One region of the Paenibacillus campi genome, then DNA from elsewhere that is predicted to be linked to it. Evidence: predicted binding sites of a transcription regulator. Region 1 holds the regulator's gene; each other region holds the start of a gene.
What was found. Region 1 encodes Rex, which represses fermentation and respiration genes when NADH is low (regulators of the CRP and FNR family bind a similar motif). Its sites were predicted from a motif close to TTGTGAAATATTTCACAA; they were not measured.
Positions count from the first base shown of each region.

Region 2: adhE (bifunctional acetaldehyde-CoA/alcohol dehydrogenase) is a predicted target of Rex. The motif match lies at 2,342-2,359, and genes of this name have one in related genera.
Region 3: qoxA (cytochrome aa3 quinol oxidase subunit II) is a predicted target of Rex. The motif match lies at 1,781-1,798, and genes of this name have one in related genera.
Region 4: U1I11_RS12425 (TorD/DmsD family molecular chaperone) is a predicted target of Rex. The motif match lies at 1,607-1,624, and genes of this name have one in related genera.

Region 1 covers NZ_JAXSQZ010000002.1:783,122-787,667, reverse strand. Annotated here, with positions in the region: gene U1I11_RS08550 (cell wall elongation regulator TseB-like domain-containing protein) at 111-644, opposite strand; gene U1I11_RS08545 (amidohydrolase) at 675-1,982, opposite strand; gene U1I11_RS08540 (redox-sensing transcriptional repressor Rex) at 1,963-2,622, opposite strand; gene dinG (ATP-dependent DNA helicase DinG) at 2,619-4,546, opposite strand, start outside.
Region 2 covers NZ_JAXSQZ010000002.1:617,773-622,318, reverse strand. Annotated here, with positions in the region: gene adhE (bifunctional acetaldehyde-CoA/alcohol dehydrogenase) at 1-2,269, opposite strand, end outside; gene U1I11_RS07820 (Crp/Fnr family transcriptional regulator) at 2,601-3,329, shown strand; gene U1I11_RS07815 (winged helix-turn-helix transcriptional regulator) at 3,478-3,795, opposite strand; gene U1I11_RS07810 (uracil-DNA glycosylase) at 4,055-4,546, opposite strand, start outside.
Region 3 covers NZ_JAXSQZ010000010.1:65,231-69,776, forward strand. Annotated here, with positions in the region: gene U1I11_RS19190 (GH1 family beta-glucosidase) at 1-1,189, shown strand, start outside; gene U1I11_RS19195 (hypothetical protein) at 1,373-1,645, shown strand; gene qoxA (cytochrome aa3 quinol oxidase subunit II) at 1,956-2,891, shown strand; gene U1I11_RS19205 (cbb3-type cytochrome c oxidase subunit I) at 3,082-4,546, shown strand, end outside.
Region 4 covers NZ_JAXSQZ010000004.1:329,926-334,471, forward strand. Annotated here, with positions in the region: gene U1I11_RS12415 (MFS transporter) at 1-251, opposite strand, end outside; gene mobA (molybdenum cofactor guanylyltransferase) at 747-1,424, shown strand; gene U1I11_RS12425 (TorD/DmsD family molecular chaperone) at 1,639-2,307, shown strand; gene U1I11_RS12430 (hypothetical protein) at 2,759-2,965, shown strand; gene U1I11_RS12435 (1-phosphofructokinase family hexose kinase) at 2,969-3,922, opposite strand; gene U1I11_RS12440 (DMT family transporter) at 4,023-4,337, opposite strand; gene U1I11_RS12445 (DMT family transporter) at 4,337-4,546, opposite strand, start outside.

The DNA of each region.
Region 1 (4,546 bases):
ATGATTGATGCGCTGAAGTTTACACACACAAAAACATCCGACCAAGAAGCGAATGATCGCTTGCCTGAGTCGGATGTTTTGATGTTGTTTGAAATGTTTTCACTTGTCCATTATGGAGTGAGCGTATTCGGCAATTGCATCGGGCCGCCAAGCTTGCTGCCATCACGGAAATTGTAAAATACATAATAATAATGATCGCCTGACTTGGCAAATACTTGCCAGGCATATTTACCGTTATACGAGCCAGGTACAGCGCGTATGACTTCTGCGCCGGGCAAATCTTTTTGTAGCAATGTTGCGGTTTGCTGCTCGGTAATCGTACCCGCTGTCGACTCCACATGTACAGCATTTGTGCCTTTGGCGGGCGTGCCGTCAGGATTAAATTTAACCCATACCATAACATTTTGATTTTGTGCGGTATTGCCTTGAATGACCCAATAAATGGAAGTGTCATTCCAAACCGACTTGTAGCTATGTGTGACCGCTGTCAGCTTAGCATTTTGCTGGGCAATTTCCAATGCCATTTGCTCCTGGCTCCACGGCTTTGCCATTACATGAATATAGAACTGGTTTACACCAAGAATGATTAGCCCCAGGATCGTAATCATAATCGCGATCCATTTGCCTGTTCCCAAATTTCGCAAGACATGCCATCCTTTCTAATCTGTTGCAAGTCAGCGTGTCAGCAAGTCTTCAAACGCCGACTGCGCTTCACGACGGATTTTCTCCTCGTCCAGCGTCAGTGATACGCCATCCTTAATTACTTGTTTGCCGTCCACCCATACATGTAGCACATCTTTTGCACTTGCCGAGTAGACTGTATGCGAGATAAAGTCCGTAAATGGCAGGAAATGCGGCTGATCGATATTGAGTGACGTAATATCGGCTTTCATGCCAACTTCAAAGCTGCCGGTATCGTTAAGGAACACCGATTTGGCACCGTATTCTGTGCCCATTCGTAGCGCCTCGCTTGCCGGTACAGCGGTCGGATCGCCGGATACGCCTTTATGAATAAGCGCAGCCAGTCGCATTTCTTCAAACATATCAAGATTGTTATTGCTTGCCGGGCCGTCGGTTCCGAGCGAGACGATCACACCTGCTTTCAGCAGATCAGGCACGCGTGCGATCCCGCTTGCCAGCTTCAAATTGCTGCCTGGATTGTGCGAAATGGCCACTTTATGTTGCGCCAGCACTTCAATTTCTTCATCATTCAAATGAACAGCATGAGCTAGCAATGTCGGACGGGTAAACACGCCCAATTTTTCCAAATGGGCAACCGGACGCAGACCATAATCGGCTACATTCAGCTCGACCTCGGCAATCGTTTCGGACATATGCGTATGCAATGGCACATCCAAATCATGCGCTGCTTGTACAAAACGCTCGATAAATTGCGGTGGGCAAGTGTACGGCGCATGTGGAGACATCATCGTCGTAATACGTCCATCTGCTTTACCGTGCCAGTCGCGTACAAATTGCACCGCTTGATTCAGCTTGTCCGTCTGCTCCTGTTCTGAGCACAGACCGATAACGCCGCGCATAAGCACGGCTCGCATACCCGACTGCTCCACCACTTCAGCTACGCGCTCGGAACGATCATACATATCGAGGAATGTCGTTGTGCCGCCTTTGAGCATTTCCAGTACAGACAGCGCTGTACCGGTGTACACATCATCGCTCGTAAACTTCGCTTCCATCGGCCACATTTTCTCTTGTAACCATACTTGCAGCGCCAAATCATCACCATAACCACGCAATAGCGACATCGCTGCATGCCCATGACTATTTACAAGACCTGGAATAAAAAATTGATGGCGTCCGTCTACGACCGTCACATCGTCTTCCAGTTGCGGCTCCTGTTCACCAATATACGTAATCCGGTCATTTTCGATCACCATATGACCGTGCAGTACAGGCTTGTGCCCGTTTAAAACGGCAAAAATACCGTTTTTAATTATCCATTTACTCGGAGAGTTGTTCATTGGCTTCTAATTCCTTTCCATCTTCAAGGTAATAGGCAAGACTAAGCAAATCGGTCGTAAAATCGGCTGTATGCACACGCACATGCGGTGGTGTACGCAAAATGATCGGCGCAAAATTCAAAATCGCTTCGATGCCGGCATCGATCAATTGATCAGCGACACGCTGCGCTTCTGTATTTGGCACCGTGATGATGCCAACGCGAATATGTTTCGCCTGAATCATCTCTGCCAGATCGCTCATCGGCTTCACGGTTAGCGTATTGATCTTCGTGCCGACCTTTGGCTCATACGAATCAAATACAGCGACGATTTTCATCGTCTCCTGCAAATAGGCGTTATAGTTGGATAGCGCATGACCGAGATTACCAGCACCGATCAGCGCCACATTAATCTGCTGATCGAGCTTTAAAATATGACGAATTTTCTCGATCAAATAAGACACATCATAACCGATCCCTTTGCGTCCAAAATCGCCAAAATAAGCGAGGTCTTTCCGGATTTGCGCTGGATTCAAATCGAGCTTTTGCCCTAGCTCCTGCGACGATACGGTCGGCACTTCACGGGCATGCAGCTCATTTAGATATCTTAAATAGACAGGTAATCTTCGCACGACAGCTTCAGATATTTTTTCGGATTTCATGCTTGCTCCCCCTCTTGATTTGCAGCTTCCGTTTCCTGTGGCAGGTCACTCAACCATTCGGCAATACGGGGAATCATCTGACTTGTGTACATATGTTCCATTTTGGGACCTGGCAGTGAATACAGGAAATGTCTGCCGTAATAAGCCTCAATGACCCGCGTATCGTAAATCAACACGATCCCTCGATCGTTTGCCGTGCGGACAAGTCGCCCAAAGCCCTGTTTGAACCGGATTACTGCCTGTGGCACAGATAATTTCATAAACGGGTTTTTCTTTTCCCGTTTGAGCCGTTCGCTTTTCGCTTCTACAAGCGGATGGTTTGGCGGCTGAAAAGGCAAGCGCACGATCGCCAGGCAAGTCAGCGCCTCACCCGGAATGTCGACGCCTTCCCAGAAGCTGCTCGTTCCGAGCAATACGGATGCCGGATGCTCCTGAAAACGACGGGTTAGCTTTGTGCGACTACCACCGTCCACACCTTGACCGAAAACAGCAATCTCACTCGTAGATAATTTCTCCTTCAGCGGCTCATACACCTGCTTGAGCATGCGATAGGAAGTGAATAGCACGAGCATACGTCCACGGGTCGCACGCGCCGCATCGGCAAGCGATTCCACCAGCATCGACACGAAATGTTCATCGCCCACACTTCCTTTTAAAGTCGGAAAATCACGCGGAATGAGCACCAATGACTGTTCGCGATAATTAAACGGTGATTCCAGCATGACCGTATTCAACTTGCCCTGCTGCTCGGCTTCTTTGAGTCCAAGCTGCTCGATCATATACTGGAAATTTTTATCGATCGATAACGTTGCCGATGTCAAAATAATGCTTTTCTTTTTATCGAAAAAATGCTCTTTGAGCTGTTCGCTCACATCGACCGGTACAGCGTACATTTGCAGCGATTTGCTGCGGTAACTGGCATTGGCTTCATACCAATATACTGTATCTGTGCTATCCAACTTCACAAAATGACGCAGATCGTCACGCACACTGCCCAAATCTTTGAATAGTCCGGTCACATCGGTCACAAGTCCGTCCGTGTCCACGATGTCATCCGAATCTTTGATTTTGCCCATAATATGTTCGCCCTGCCGAATCATTTGACTTAGCGCGATATGGATGCGGTTTTCCAGCTCGGTAATGTGCGCCCATTCCTCCGGCTTTTTGTCAGGCAGCAGTCGCAGTGTAAATTGTGCCGCTTCCCCTGGCCCGGCATCGCTGCGCTGCGGCAAAAGCGCAAACAGCAGCTCGTTTAGCTTATCCCAATCTTCTTTAATATCCGCCAGCTCCGGATACAAATTATCGATCGCGATCGCCCATTCCATCGCCCGTTCGCTACCGGATGAACCGAGTTGCTGACGCAATACGGCAAGCTGCCCGTTTTTGCTGTCTTTGAACAGACGCAGCAGCGGATGAACCAATGTGAAATATTTCATGTGCATGCCCAAATGCTTACCCGCCACATCTTCCAGATGATGTGCTTCATCGATGACGAGCCGTTCATAGCTTGGCAATAGCTGATGCCCTGCCTTAATATCAGTGAACAGCTTGGAATGGTTCGTAATGACTACATCGGCGGCACCGGCTTCATGTTTGGCGCGATGATAATAACATTGTTTAAACCACGGACAAGCACGACCGAGGCAGGAATCGGTGTCACTCGCTACCGTTTCCCAGAAATCACCGCCACGATTGCCCATATTCAGTTCTTCATCGTCTCCGGTTTCGGTGGCGGTCAGCCAGACGATCATCTGAGCAGCGATTAAAACGTCCTCTTTGGGACTTTGAAATTCCTTCGTATTTATTTTATGCTCAAATTTGCGCAGACACAAATAATGTTGCCGTCCTTTAAACACAGCCGCCCGGAACGCAAACGGAATAACTTGTGTCAGCAGTGGCACATCGCGCTCACGCAGCTGTTCCT
Region 2 (4,546 bases), 170 kb from region 1:
AGCGGATGACGTGTGGCATCAGAATTGCATTCGTGCGACCGTGTGCGGTATGGTATTGACCGCCCCATTTGTGGGCAAGGCTATGGTTAATGCCGAGGAACGCATTCGCAAATGCCATCCCTGCGATCGTCGAAGCATTGTGCATTTTTTCGCGTGCCAGTTTATCGCCGGTCAGTGCCGATTGCTCCAAATATTGGAACACGAGTTGGATCGCTTTGATCGCCAGTCCGTCGGTGTAGTCGTTCGCCATATTCGATACGTACGCTTCAATCGCATGCGTGAGCACATCCATCCCGGTATCGGCTACTGCGACGCGTGGCAAAGTGTACACAAATTCAGGATCGACAATCGCTACGTCCGGTGTCAGTTCATAGTCTGCGAGCGGGTATTTCGTATTGCCTTTTTCTTTATCGGTAATGACTGCAAACGATGTCACTTCCGAGCCTGTACCCGATGTCGTTGGAATCGCTACAAATTGCGCTTTTTGACCGAGATGTGGGTATTTGTAAATTCGTTTGCGAATATCCATAAATTTCTGCTTCAAGTTATCAAAACTTACGTCAGGGTATTCGTAAAACAGCCACATGCCTTTGGCAGCATCCATTGGCGAACCGCCGCCAAGCGCGATAATGCAGTCCGGTTGGAAACGTTCCATCATCTGGCGTCCGCGTTCGACGGTCGTCGTCGATGGATCAGGCTCCACCTCGGAGAACACTTCGATCACAACCGGAGTTTGACGCTGACGGAGATAATGTTCCACTTTTTCTACATAACCGAGCTGTACCATCATCGGGTCGGTGACGATGGCGACACGACTAATGTTGGGCATTTTGGCAAGATATTGTGTCGAGCCTTTTTCAAAATAGACTTTCGCTGGGATTTTGAACCATTGCATATTCACAGTACGGCGAGCCACCCTTTTAATATTAATCAAATTAACGGCTGTAACGTTCGACGATGTGGAATTGCGTCCATACGATCCACAACCGAGTGTGAGCGACGGCAAATTCGTATTGTAAATGTCGCCGATTGCCCCATGTGTCGATGGCGAATTGACGATAATACGTCCGGTTTGCAGACGATCTGCGAATTTTTGAATCACTTCTTCATTGTTCGAATGAATTGCCGACGAGTGACCCATCCCGCCAAACTCTACGATTTGGGCAGCACGCTCGATGCCTTGCTCCGCATTTTTCACTTTATAACAAGCCAGCACTGGGCTTAACTTTTCGGCGGACAATGGATATTTGGTACCTACGCCTTCCAGTTCGGCAATCAGGATTTTGGTGTTAGCTGGCACGGTAATGCCGCTCATTTCGGCAATTTTGGTTGCAGGTTGTCCGACGATGGCTGGGTTTACAGCGCATTTTTCCACATTCATTGCACTAGCGGTCAGTTTGGCAACTTCGTCTTTGCTAAGGAAATAGCAGCCATTATCGATCATCAACTTTTTCACTTGCTCGAATACCGGTTCTTCAATCACAACCGCCTGCTCGGACGCACAGATCATCCCGTTATCAAACGATTTCGATAAAATTAAATCTGTCACCGCTTGCTTCAAATCCGCACTTTTCTCGATAAAAGCAGGTACGTTACCTGGACCTACGCCAAGCGCTGGTTTGCCGCAGCTATATGCCGCTTTTACCATCGCGCCGCCACCGGTAGCGAGAATGAGTGCCACATCCGGATGATTCATGAGCGCATTCGTTTTGTCCATCGATGGCTGTTCGATCCATTGAATACAGTCGGCTGGTGCACCGTGTTTCACCGCTGCTTCAAGCAATATTTGGGCTGCTTCACGGCTACACTGTTGGGCGGATGGATGGAAACCGAAAATGATCGGGTTACGTGTTTTGATTGCGATCAATGCTTTGAACATCGTCGTCGATGTCGGGTTCGTGACAGGCGTAATGCCCATAATGATGCCGACCGGTTCAGCGATTTTTTGGAAGCTGTCATACGCGTTGTCCTCGATCACGCCGACCGTTTTTTCATTTTTAATGCTATGATAAATGTATTCTGTCGCAAAGATGTTTTTTGTAATTTTGTCTTCGTATACACCACGACCGGTTTCTTCGACAGCCATTTTGGCAAGGTGCATATGTTTATCCAGCCCGGCAAGCGCCATCGCCTGTACGATCTGATCAATTTGCTGCTGATCCATTTTCATAAATGCGGAGTAGGCTCTGTTCGCTTTATCGATCTGTTTTTGAATTTCTTCCTGTGCAGTTACCTCTACCGTGCGGGCGACATCATTTTTAACAGCCATTTCTCTCATCCTCCTCAGAATGTGCGTTGCTCTTGTCTACGCACTGATCATAGCATAGCGATAAATGTGATAATGTGATGTTTTTCACAATAAATTTTGATTTTTAAAAATTTTCTTGTCTTGTTTTTTGCTTTTGCATTTTAAATCATAGCGCGCTATAATATAAGTGAAAATAATCACAAACTTTCACAACTTAAAATTTCTTTTATTTCAACCGATAGCAAATAGAGGAAAAGTGGCATATTTGAAATTATTTTACTAATTTTTCCTTTAATTTAATGCAATTTGCTTATTTTCACGTATAATGGGGACATAAAGGAGAGGAACAATGATGAACAAATCGATGGAATTGATGAAGCATAGCGAAAAAAGCAATACGAGCAGCTTCTCGCCTGTGAATTTGGAGCGCATGCTTGCTTATGCGACAGATCGCAATATTGCGGCGGGATCGCATCTGTTCTGGGAAGGCGATATTTCTGACAAATTGTATTACATTAAAAGCGGACGCGTCAAACTAACTAAATCGACGGACGAAGGGAAAGAGCTAATCCTGTACCTGTATCAGGTTGGTGATATTATCGGTCAAGCTGATCTGTTCTCAGGCACCCGACTCGGTTTCACTGCCGAAGCACTGGAAGATACCGAAGTAGCGGTCATCGATCATAAAGACTTGGAGCTGATCATCTGTCAGCATTGTGACTTTGCGCTCGATTTTATGAAATGGATGGGCACGCACCATCGCCTGACACAGACCAAAGTGCGCGATCTGATGCTGTACGGTAAACCAGGTGCGCTCTGCTCCACTTTGATTCGCCTAGGCAATACGTACGGTAAACCACATAATGAAGACGGATCGATTTTAATCAACAAAAAGATCACTCATACCGATCTGTCGAATATGATCGGTGCGACCCGTGAAAGCGTCAACCGTATGCTAAGTGATCTACGCAAACAGGATACGATCGAGTATGAGCACGGTATGATCATTATCCATGATCTGGAGGCGCTACAGGAAGTGTGCCATTGCGAGCTGTGCCCGAAAGAAGTTTGCCGGATTTAATCCCCACTCCCCTCCCCATTGTACGGGCTTTACTGCAACCCGGTTGTGATAATGCGAAAAAAGCTTTCCACCGGAATCGTACCGGGGAAAGCTTTTTTTATGGTCGGATACTGCTGCCTTGACGTTGCAGACGGCATGTATACATTAATCAGTCTACCCAATGCTCTGCCCAGTTCTGAATCTGCTCCATCACCGGCTTGAGGGCATGACCTTTCTCTGTCAGTTCATACTCAATCCGTACCGGCGTTTCCGGATATACTTTCCGAACGAGTATGCCACTTGCTTCCAAATCTTTCATGCGCTCCGAGAGCATTTTATCGCTCATCATCGGAATAAGGTTTGATATGTCCTTGAACCGTTTCGGTCCGCTCATCAACGATTGAATAATGAGACCATTCCAGCGTTTGCCTAGGAACGAAAAGGCTGTCTCAAAGCGCGGACACAATCCCAATTGATGCTGTTCCATCATCTCACCTCTTTACTCGTCCATAGCCCAATCACATATGGATGCAAATTCAACTCTCCACTCGCAACTTTCAACTTACAATAAGTTAGCACAAATATCTTACCATATTTCCGATCATAAGCAAACGAAAACATGGCAATTTATGCGCTTTAGCAGGCGTTTTGGCGAGCAGACTAGCTAAACATCATCCACTATAATAATTGTTCGCTACCGCTTATATTTTACTCTTTTTCCAATCCATTACGGAGTCGTCACTGTCTCATCTCCACACGTCCCCTTGCAAAAAATTACGCAAATGATGCAAATCTTGTTCAATTACCGTTTCTAGTGCACGATTGTACAAAATCGCTGCTGGATGATACAACGGGAAAATCCAATATGACGTTGTACCTTCATAATAACCGCGTTCCGGGTGATCACGCTCCACATGTCGAATGACGCTTTGCCGAGGCTGCCCGTGCAGATCAGACACACGCATTCCGTTGCCGAGCAGCCGTTGCAGTCCAATATTGCCAACTGTAATGAGTAATCGTGGTTGCACGACTGCAAGTTCATAATCAAGAATCGGCGCATGTGCAACAATTTCGCTCGCCGTCGGCGTACGATTGGAACGGCTTATACGCTCCGGATTCCCTTTGACTGGACGATCTCGATATGGACGGCTACGTACCGCGCTCGTCATATACAGATCGTCGCGCGTAATGCCAGCAATGTGCAAATATTCATCCAACACTTTACCAGCCTGTCCGCA
Region 3 (4,546 bases), on a different contig from region 1:
CGCCACAGACAGCTATCATCGGTATGAAGAAGATATCGCGCTAATGAAGCAACTTGGCATCGATACGTACCGCTTCTCGATCGCTTGGCCGCGTATTATTCCGGATGGAGATGGTGAGATCAATCGCGAAGGGATCGACTTTTACCATCGGTTTGTGGACAAGCTGCTGGAAGCGGGCATTGAGCCATTTTGCACGCTGTATCATTGGGATTTGCCGCAGACGCTGCAAGATGATGGCGGCTGGGAAAATCGCCGTACGATCGATGCGTTTGTGAAATATGCCGAAGTGATGTTCCGTGAATTTAGCGCCAAAATCAAATTGTGGCTCACATTTAACGAGCCGTGGTGTATCGCCTTTTTGTCCAATTTGGAAGGTAAGCATGCGCCTGGCAATACCGATTTGCAAATTGCGCTCAATGTAGGGCATAATTTGCTCGTGGCGCACGGACATGCGGTTAAGCTGTTCCGTCAAATTAGCCCGACAGACGGTCAAATCGGCATTGCGCCCAATGTTGCCTGGGCGGTGCCGTACAGCAAAAGCGAAGCGGATCGTGCAGCTTGCAATCGCAACATCGAAGTGTATGCCGACTGGTTCCTTGATCCGGTGTATAAAGGAAGCTATCCGCAATCATTGTACGATTGGTTCAAAGCAGCAGGCGCTACCCCGCCGGTGCAGGCAGGCGATATGGACATCATCGCCCAGCCGATCGATCTGATCGGCATTAACTACTATCATCCGACCGTAAATCGGTACAACCCGAAAGCCGGTTATTTGCACAGCGAACCGATCGATATGGGCTTGTTCAAAACCGATATCGGCTGGCCGATCGATTCGACCGGATTATATGATGTGATCCATTATTTGCAAAAATACGGCAATATCGATATTTACATTACCGAGAACGGGGCGTGCATTAATGATGGTGTGCAAAACGGCATCGTAAACGATACGGTACGGATTAGTTATTTGCAGCAGCATATCGCTCAGGTGCATCGTGTAATTAATGATGGCATCCAGTTAAAAGGTTATATGGCATGGTCGTTGATGGACAATTTTGAATGGGCGGAAGGTTACCGCATGCGCTTTGGGCTGATCCATGTTGATTTCCGTACCCAAGTGCGTACACCAAAAGAAAGCTTTTACTGGTATCAAAATGTGGTGCGTAACAACTGGATGGAGACGCGCTAATTCGGTATCAACCGGAGCAGGCAAACGATAAGGCAAAATATAAATGAAGCATTGCGAATCAAAAGCTTCCTTTTGTGGTAATAAGTCGTATGGCACTTCTGCTTGGTACGCCGGCTCAAACGATGAACCGATTCAGGCAGACATAGCAGTAATACGACTATCCGGGAAAGGGGAGTGGATTCCGTGGCTACCAAATCCAGAGGACCGAGCGAGAAAAGCTCGGCACAAAACACATATGGACTTAGCAAAATGTTAACTGTTGTCGCATGGCTAAGCTGTGCTGCCGGTATTTTGCTTATCGTGCTTAATCTGCAACCATTCAATGATAACAATCTCGGTTTGATGATCGGTGTCGGCTGTTTGGCTGCATTTGCCTTTATTTATTCTTTAGCCAAATGGCTTGGCTCAATGCAGGCGCGCAGTGACGAAGGGAAAGATGGCATTAAGGACGACTAGTATTTTCCTGACTGTCCATGCGATTTGTCATAGGCAAACATAGCTGTCCAGCTTGAATTTTAAAATTAAGGCTCCTTTAAGAATTATTCTTAAAGGGGCTTTTTTACGAAGTAAATATATGTTAATCTTTAAATAATGTGAAAACATTCACTTCTGCTTGCTGATAAATTGACAGATTTGTTAACAAGCCAAAAAAAATCGAAATTTACACCTTCTATGGATACGCAAATAGGACACTTAGTGTTAACATAGGAATGTGTGGTTTCAACATTATGAACGTCATAAGCGTTAAGTGAGAAAGGGGATCAAGATGAGCAAAAAACCAGGTTCGCGCCTTATGTTCTGGGTTGTTCTGGTTGTGACTGTGTTGTCGCTGGCTCTGACGGTTTGGGCGCTAGTTGCTGGTTCTAGCAATTATGCTGTTCTTAATCCGAAAGGACCAATCGCAGAAGGACAACGCGATGTCATTATCATTTCGACGATTCTGACCGCGATTGTTATTGTACCGACAACCATACTGACCTTCGTTATTGTATGGAGATATCGTGACAAACCGGGCAGAAAGGCTAAGTACGATCCGGATTTCAATCACAGCAATGTGTTGGAATCGATCTGGTGGGGCATTCCGATTGTCGTCATCGCCGTACTCGGTATCGTAACCGTTCGGTATACGTACGCACTCGAGCCTTCCGTAGCTATTAAGTCTGACAAACCACCTATCGTCATTCAAGCCATTTCGTTGGATTGGAAATGGGCGTTTTTCTATCCGGAAGAAGGAGTCGCTACAGTGAATACGCTAACGATTCCGGAAGATCGTCCAATTCGCTTTGAACTGACTTCCGATGCTCCGATGAACTCCTTCTGGATTCCGCAGCTCGGTGGACAAATTTATACGATGTCCGGTATGGCGATGAATTTGTATTTACAAGCAGATCATACAGGCACATACTACGGTTCAGGCGCCAACTTTAGCGGTGAGCATTTTGGTGATATGAACTTTGATGTCAATGCCGTAACTGAATCCGATTATGAAGCATGGGTGAAAAAGGTGAAAACCGAGTCCCAGCCGATGACGCTGGATACGTATGAGTCCATCGCAACACCGGGTACAGCGGACAAGCAATATTTCTCCTCCTTCCCTGAAGGATTGTTCCAAAAAATCGTAACCCAGTATTTGCCTGGCGGTTTGTCTGAACACCGTAAACCGGTACACACGACACCTGCAATGCGAGATCAAGGCATTTAAGACGGTTGGTTGAAGTGACGTTATGTTGTACGGACGATATGCGCCGCATGCGTCCGCGTAAATAAGCAGCGCGTCGGGAGAGCTTTTGTGCCCGGCGTTCGGTGCTGTATTCCAATGGTATTCATGCAATGCCTCCATACATGCGGGCGATACGCCGGGCATGGACAAAGAAAGTGAAAGGAGCTCAACGATGCTTGAAAATATTAAACAGTTTGCATCCGAGTTTTTTGTTACTGGCGATCCGTTGATTTACGGTGCAGACGTATCCATTGGATTGGTAACGATTGCGATCGTTGCCGGATTGACCTACTTCAAAAAGTGGAAATGGCTCTGGCGCAACTGGTTGACTACGGTTGACCACAAAAAAATCGGTATCATGTACATTTTGGCTGCGATTATTATGATGTTCCGTGGCGGTGTCGATGCGCTCATGATGCGGACGCAATTAGCGATTCCGAATTTTGAATTCCTGCATCCGGAACATTATAACCAGGTATTTACTACACACGGTGTCGTTATGATCCTGTTTATGGCGATGCCCTTTATGTTCGGTTTGTTTAACGTCGTTGTACCGTTACAAATCGGTGCGCGTGACGTTGCGTTCCCTTATTTGAACTCGCTTAGCTTCTGGCTGTTCTTCTTGGGCGCAATGTTGTTCAACCTCTCCTTCGTTATCGGCGGTTCGCCGGATGCCGGTTGGCTCAGCTATCCACCGCTGTCCGAGCTGCAATTTAACCCTGGACCAGGGCAGAACTTTTACATCTGGGGTATCCAGATTTCCGGTATTGGTTCCCTTGCCACAGGTATTAACTTCTTGGTAACGATTATCAAAATGCGTTCACCAGGTCTGACGATGATGAAGCTGCCAATGTTCACATGGTCGGTATTTGCAACTTGCGTTATCATCATTTTTGCATTCCCAATTTTGACAGTTACACTTGCTTTGCTGTTCCTCGACCGTTTCGGGGGCGGGCACTTCTTCACCCTTGACGGTGGCGGTAATCCGATGATGTATATTAACCTCATCTGGATGTGGGGTCACCCAGAGGTATATATCGTTATTTTGCCGGCATTCGGTATTTTCTCCGAAGTCGTCAGCGTGTTCTCACGCAAAAAGCTGTTCGGTTACACCTCGATGGTATTTGCGATGATGATTATCGCGTTTGTTTCCTTCTTCACATGGGCTCACCATTTCTTCACGATGGGTTCCGGGGCGGACGTTAACGCCTTCTTCGCTTTATCAACGATGTTGATTGCGATCCCGACCGGGGTTAAAATCTTTAACTGGCTGTTTACGATGTATCGCGGTCGCATTCGCTTCGATCTGCCGATGCTATGGACAGTAGCGTTTATTCCGGCGTTTATCGTCGGTGGTATGACAGGGGTTCTGCTCGCGGTTGCGCCTGCTGACTTCCAATACCATAACAGTTACTTCCTGATTGCCCACTTCCACCAAGTTCTGATCGGTGGGGTCGTGTTCGGTTACTTTGCCGGCATGTACTACTGGTGGCCAAAAATGTTCGGCTTCAAGCTGAACGAAACGCTGGGCAGATGGTCATTCTGGTTCTGGAACATCGGTTTCTACGTATGTTTCATGCCGCAATACTTGCTCGGTCTGATGGGTATGACTCGTCGTGTAAGTACATTTGACTGGG
Region 4 (4,546 bases), on a different contig from region 1:
GTGCCGATCATCATCGCCAGCAGCACCAAACGGACATTTTGCCAGCGATCACCAAGATAGCCCCAGAATGGATTCGCAAACAACGATACAAATGGCCCGATTGCCATCAATGCGCCAATCTCGCTCTGGCTCATACCGACATCTTGCAAATAAAGCTGAAAGAAACTGGTGAAAATAACCATCGTCCCGTAAATAAAAAACGTATACCAGCGAAGGGTAGCAAAAGGAGATTTGGAGGTTATGGAACTCAAGCTGCGACAATCCTTTCAAGGCGATATGTACTTCACTGTATCATTTGTTGAAAGGGGATACAAACCATTTTACGCCAAATTCGCCTAACTATGGATTACAGTAGCGTCAAAAGCCATTTAATTTGTAAGCGTAATCATAAACCGTTTGGTTTCAGTTGTAGTAAGGTTTATAATAAAGTCGGCAGTTGATTGTAGCATCGATACATAACATAAATCGATTTAGATCGTTCAAAGTTTGGCATCGTCCATGCAGAAGCAAAATAAAGTTGAACGAGCATCGTGCGGAAACAAGCAGGATATGAAGCTGAACGACAATCATGCTTCAACAATACGTTTACAAAGCTGAATAGAAGAAGTGCTTGTGGAGGAGGAACACGGACTGCTCGGTAGCATCGGCAAGCAAGCAGCACACGAAACAAGCATAATAGGCTAACAAGGCAAGCATAGCAATGATATTGCCGTGCACTGATTTTTCACCAGACAGGAGGAATACAGATGAGAATTGATCTTGCAGCTATTTTGCTGGCTGGCGGGCAGTCGCGTCGGATGGGCAGAGATAAAGCATTGCTTGATATCGGTGGCAAACCGGTCATTCAGCGTGTAGCCGATACATTATTGCAATGTACGCCACATGTTTGTCTGGCTGCATCGGATCAGCACAGTTATGACTTTCTTCATTTGCCTGTAGCGGCGGACGATTATCCCGGTTTAGGGCCGCTGGCAGGATTGTACGCGGGCATGAAGCATATAGATGCCACCTGGTACATACTGGCGGCATGTGATATGCCATTTGCCAGCGCCAGTCTGATCCGGTTGATGATGAAAACGGCGACAATGTTCGGTGATAGCAATGTGGAAGAAGGGCAGATTCCATTGGCGCAGGCAGCATTTCCATCGTACGAGGGACGTATACATCCGCTGTATGCTTTGTACCATCGCACAGTACTACCATCATTGCAGACAGCGTTAGAGCAGCGCCAGCTTAAAGTGATGGATTGGCTAGAACAGCACAATCAGGTGGAAATACCGCTCGAACAGTTGCTAAAGGAAGAACAGGATGAGCATGAACGATCGTATGATCTGACACCGTGGTGTCTATACAATATGAATGATCCAGAGGCGTATGAAATGGCAAGACGCCTGTATATTTTAAAACAAATGCCTGGCAACTAAAGCAGCTGCCAGGCATTGTTGACTATTTTATGAACGAATGGGCAAAATGCACATCTCGCTTGTGATATCGGTTACAATGTAGGTAAGCCTAAAACGAATGATCTATTGTCGTTACCGATCATAATATGATCATCAGTGTTCAGTACATTGATTGTAATCATAACGTATTGCGTGCAATAAAGTAGTGAATAAAATCACAAGGAGTGTATTTCAGATGACAGTGAATACGGAAGTAAAGACGAGCATCGATTGGTTGTACAGTCGGGTGATGACGTATCGTTTGTTAAGTGAAATGCTGCAACGTAAGCCAACGCTGTCCAAGCTGATCGAATGGCGCCGTGATGCCGGACGCATTCAGCAGCTGAGTGTTCGTTCGTATTCCTTGCTGTCTGAATTGGAGCGGACATCGCTTGCAGCGATTGTGCAGTCTGCTGCACAGCATAATGCAGCCTATGAGCGTTTGTTAGATGAGCAAAATGGTGAAGATCATCTGCGTGCCGCCCATTATGTATGCGGTGAACAGGAGCCGTGCGGATATGAAGCGATACTGAATTCCGTCTATGCCCATGCAGGTATTACGTTTAAAAAGATGGATCATGAATCGGATGATCATATCGCGATCGAACTGGAATTTATGTCATTGCTTGCCGAGCGATTGGCGGAGAGCGAACAACGTCCGCTGGAGCAAGCTGCTGTTATTCAGGCACAGCTTGATTTTATTGAACATTATTTGCTCATCTGGACAGATAAGCTATGCGCTTGGCTAACTGAAACTGCACCTGGCTCGCTATACGAGCAATGGGCGGCGATGGTACAAGCCTATTTGCAGCATGACCGCGCTGATCTGCGACATTATGCCGGGCAAATTCGCCGGCACGCTTGAACTTTTTACAATCCAGAGCATGAATTGAGCATGGCGAATGTGTGCGGGTCGTATCCAATTTAGCCAATGATGTACGGTAATGCTCATGATGATGTGGAAAACTGGCGCCTGATTGCATCTATACGAATTAGGCGCTATTCGTTATTGCCCTAATTACACAAACTTGGAATAGGTACAAAACCTCTAGGCACAGTATCGATTAATGTGTAACATAATGGATACACATCATTTGAGCAGCTAGTATAAGCTGTCCTTTTCATTATTTTCACTTGCGCTCGTTCAACTTGCGTTGGTTAAATGGTAAACCGTATATGCGCAAATGTTCCAATGGATATATTCATACCGATTTTTCCACATCGGTTTATATTTTTAAATAAATGGAATAAATTTCTTGTAAGCGGATTCAAATCTATTCGGATTGTCTAATGGAGTAATAAAGGAGGTTTGCACCTTGAGCCACTACAAAGAATTACTGCCAAAGATCACCGTCCGATCATTTGATCAGACGAGGGAATTCCCTTCACTTGATTGGGCAAGACAGTATGCGCTAAAGGAATTGGTCCCGCAGGAGATAAATTTTGTCGTCAGCGATCAGCAAACCGGTGAGATTTTTATGGACGTACGTTTTGGAGCACGCACAACGACAATGATCCCCTGAGCCTTAGGCTACAGGGGATTTTTCTATTGCAATCTCATTGCCGATATCGGTAATATCGTCGGTATCGATCCAGCCGGCAGCCGGTTGCAGCGCACAGGCACTGCCACAAGCCGTACCTAACCGCAGCATCGCTTGTGCTCCGCCACCGCGACTGGCGGACACGATCATCCCGGCAATCATCGCATCGCCACTGCCGAGTGCACTTGCAATCGGCAATCGTGGCACCCGTATCCGGTAAAAGGAGCCGGTAGAACGTTCAGCCGCAATCGCACCTTCCGCGCCGAGCGAGATGACCGGCAGCTCGATTCCGTGATCGAGCATGGCGGTTAACGCTTGTTGCAGTCGTTCTTGCCGATTGCTGCTATCCGGTGCAATGCCCGCCCATTCACACGCTTCCTGTTCATTCGGTTTGACCGTATACGGCGTTGCCTTCATTCCATGCATTAACGCCTCACCGCTACTATCGAGCGCAGTACAAGCGCCATTGCGGCGGGCGATCTCGATCAGCCGCACATACACATCCGGCGGACATTGCTGCGGCAAGCTGCCGGAAAATAGCACCCAGCTAGAGCAGGACGCTAGCTCCGCCACCGTTTGTTCCAGCAAATCAAGCTGTGCGGCGGTGACCGCTGCCCCTTGCTCGATCAGTTCGGTTTGCGTGTGACGACTTTCATCCAGTATCGTAATCGCAAGTCGTGTCTCGCCATCGGCTTCGGTAAATCGGCACCCGACCTGTTCTTGCCGTAGCAGCGAAACGAGCTTACGCCCGTTATGCCCGGCGATGAGCCCGGCAGCCGTCACCGGTTCACCTAGCTGACGAATAATGCGTGCCGCATTGACGCCTTTGCCGCCTGGAAGTGTAATCGCGTCTTCAATGCGATGCACCGTATTCGGACGCAGAGCAGGCACCTGGTAAATCACATCAAGCGCCGTATTGAGTGTAACTGTCGTAATCATGCCAACTACTCCTTCAACATTGCAAAGTCATAATCGGATTGGCACGAGTGTCATCGATCGTGCTGTAATGGTCGTCCCGCAGCAAACGGGATACGATCGATCAGGCAATCAGCTTTAAGCCGACCGCTGACGTAATAATCATGGCGATGAACAGGATGCGCAATCCGCTTCTTGCTTCATTATACATGAGCATGCCGACAAGTGCGCCACCGACTGTGCCGATTCCCGTCCATACCGCATAAGCGGTTCCCATCGAAATGCCGTTCATCGCAATCGTCAGACACGAGAAACTGCCCGTAAACGCCACGATCATCATGAGTACATTAACTAGTGAGCGCTTGCGAATGATCCGATTCATCGAAATTACGCCCAACACTTCAAACGCCCCGGCAATAACTAAACTGAGCCAATACATTATGCTTCACCTGCCTTTGCCGCAGCCTGATGATCTTTATCGGTCACAAGCTTCAGCCCGATTACCCCTGCGAGCAACAGTACAATAAGCGCGATCTTCGCCAAGTTTACAGGCTCGCCAAAAATAAACATCTCCGCCGCTACCGTCCCCCCTGTACCAAGCCCGGTAAAAACCGCATAAACCGTACCGACAGGCAACCGCCGTGACGC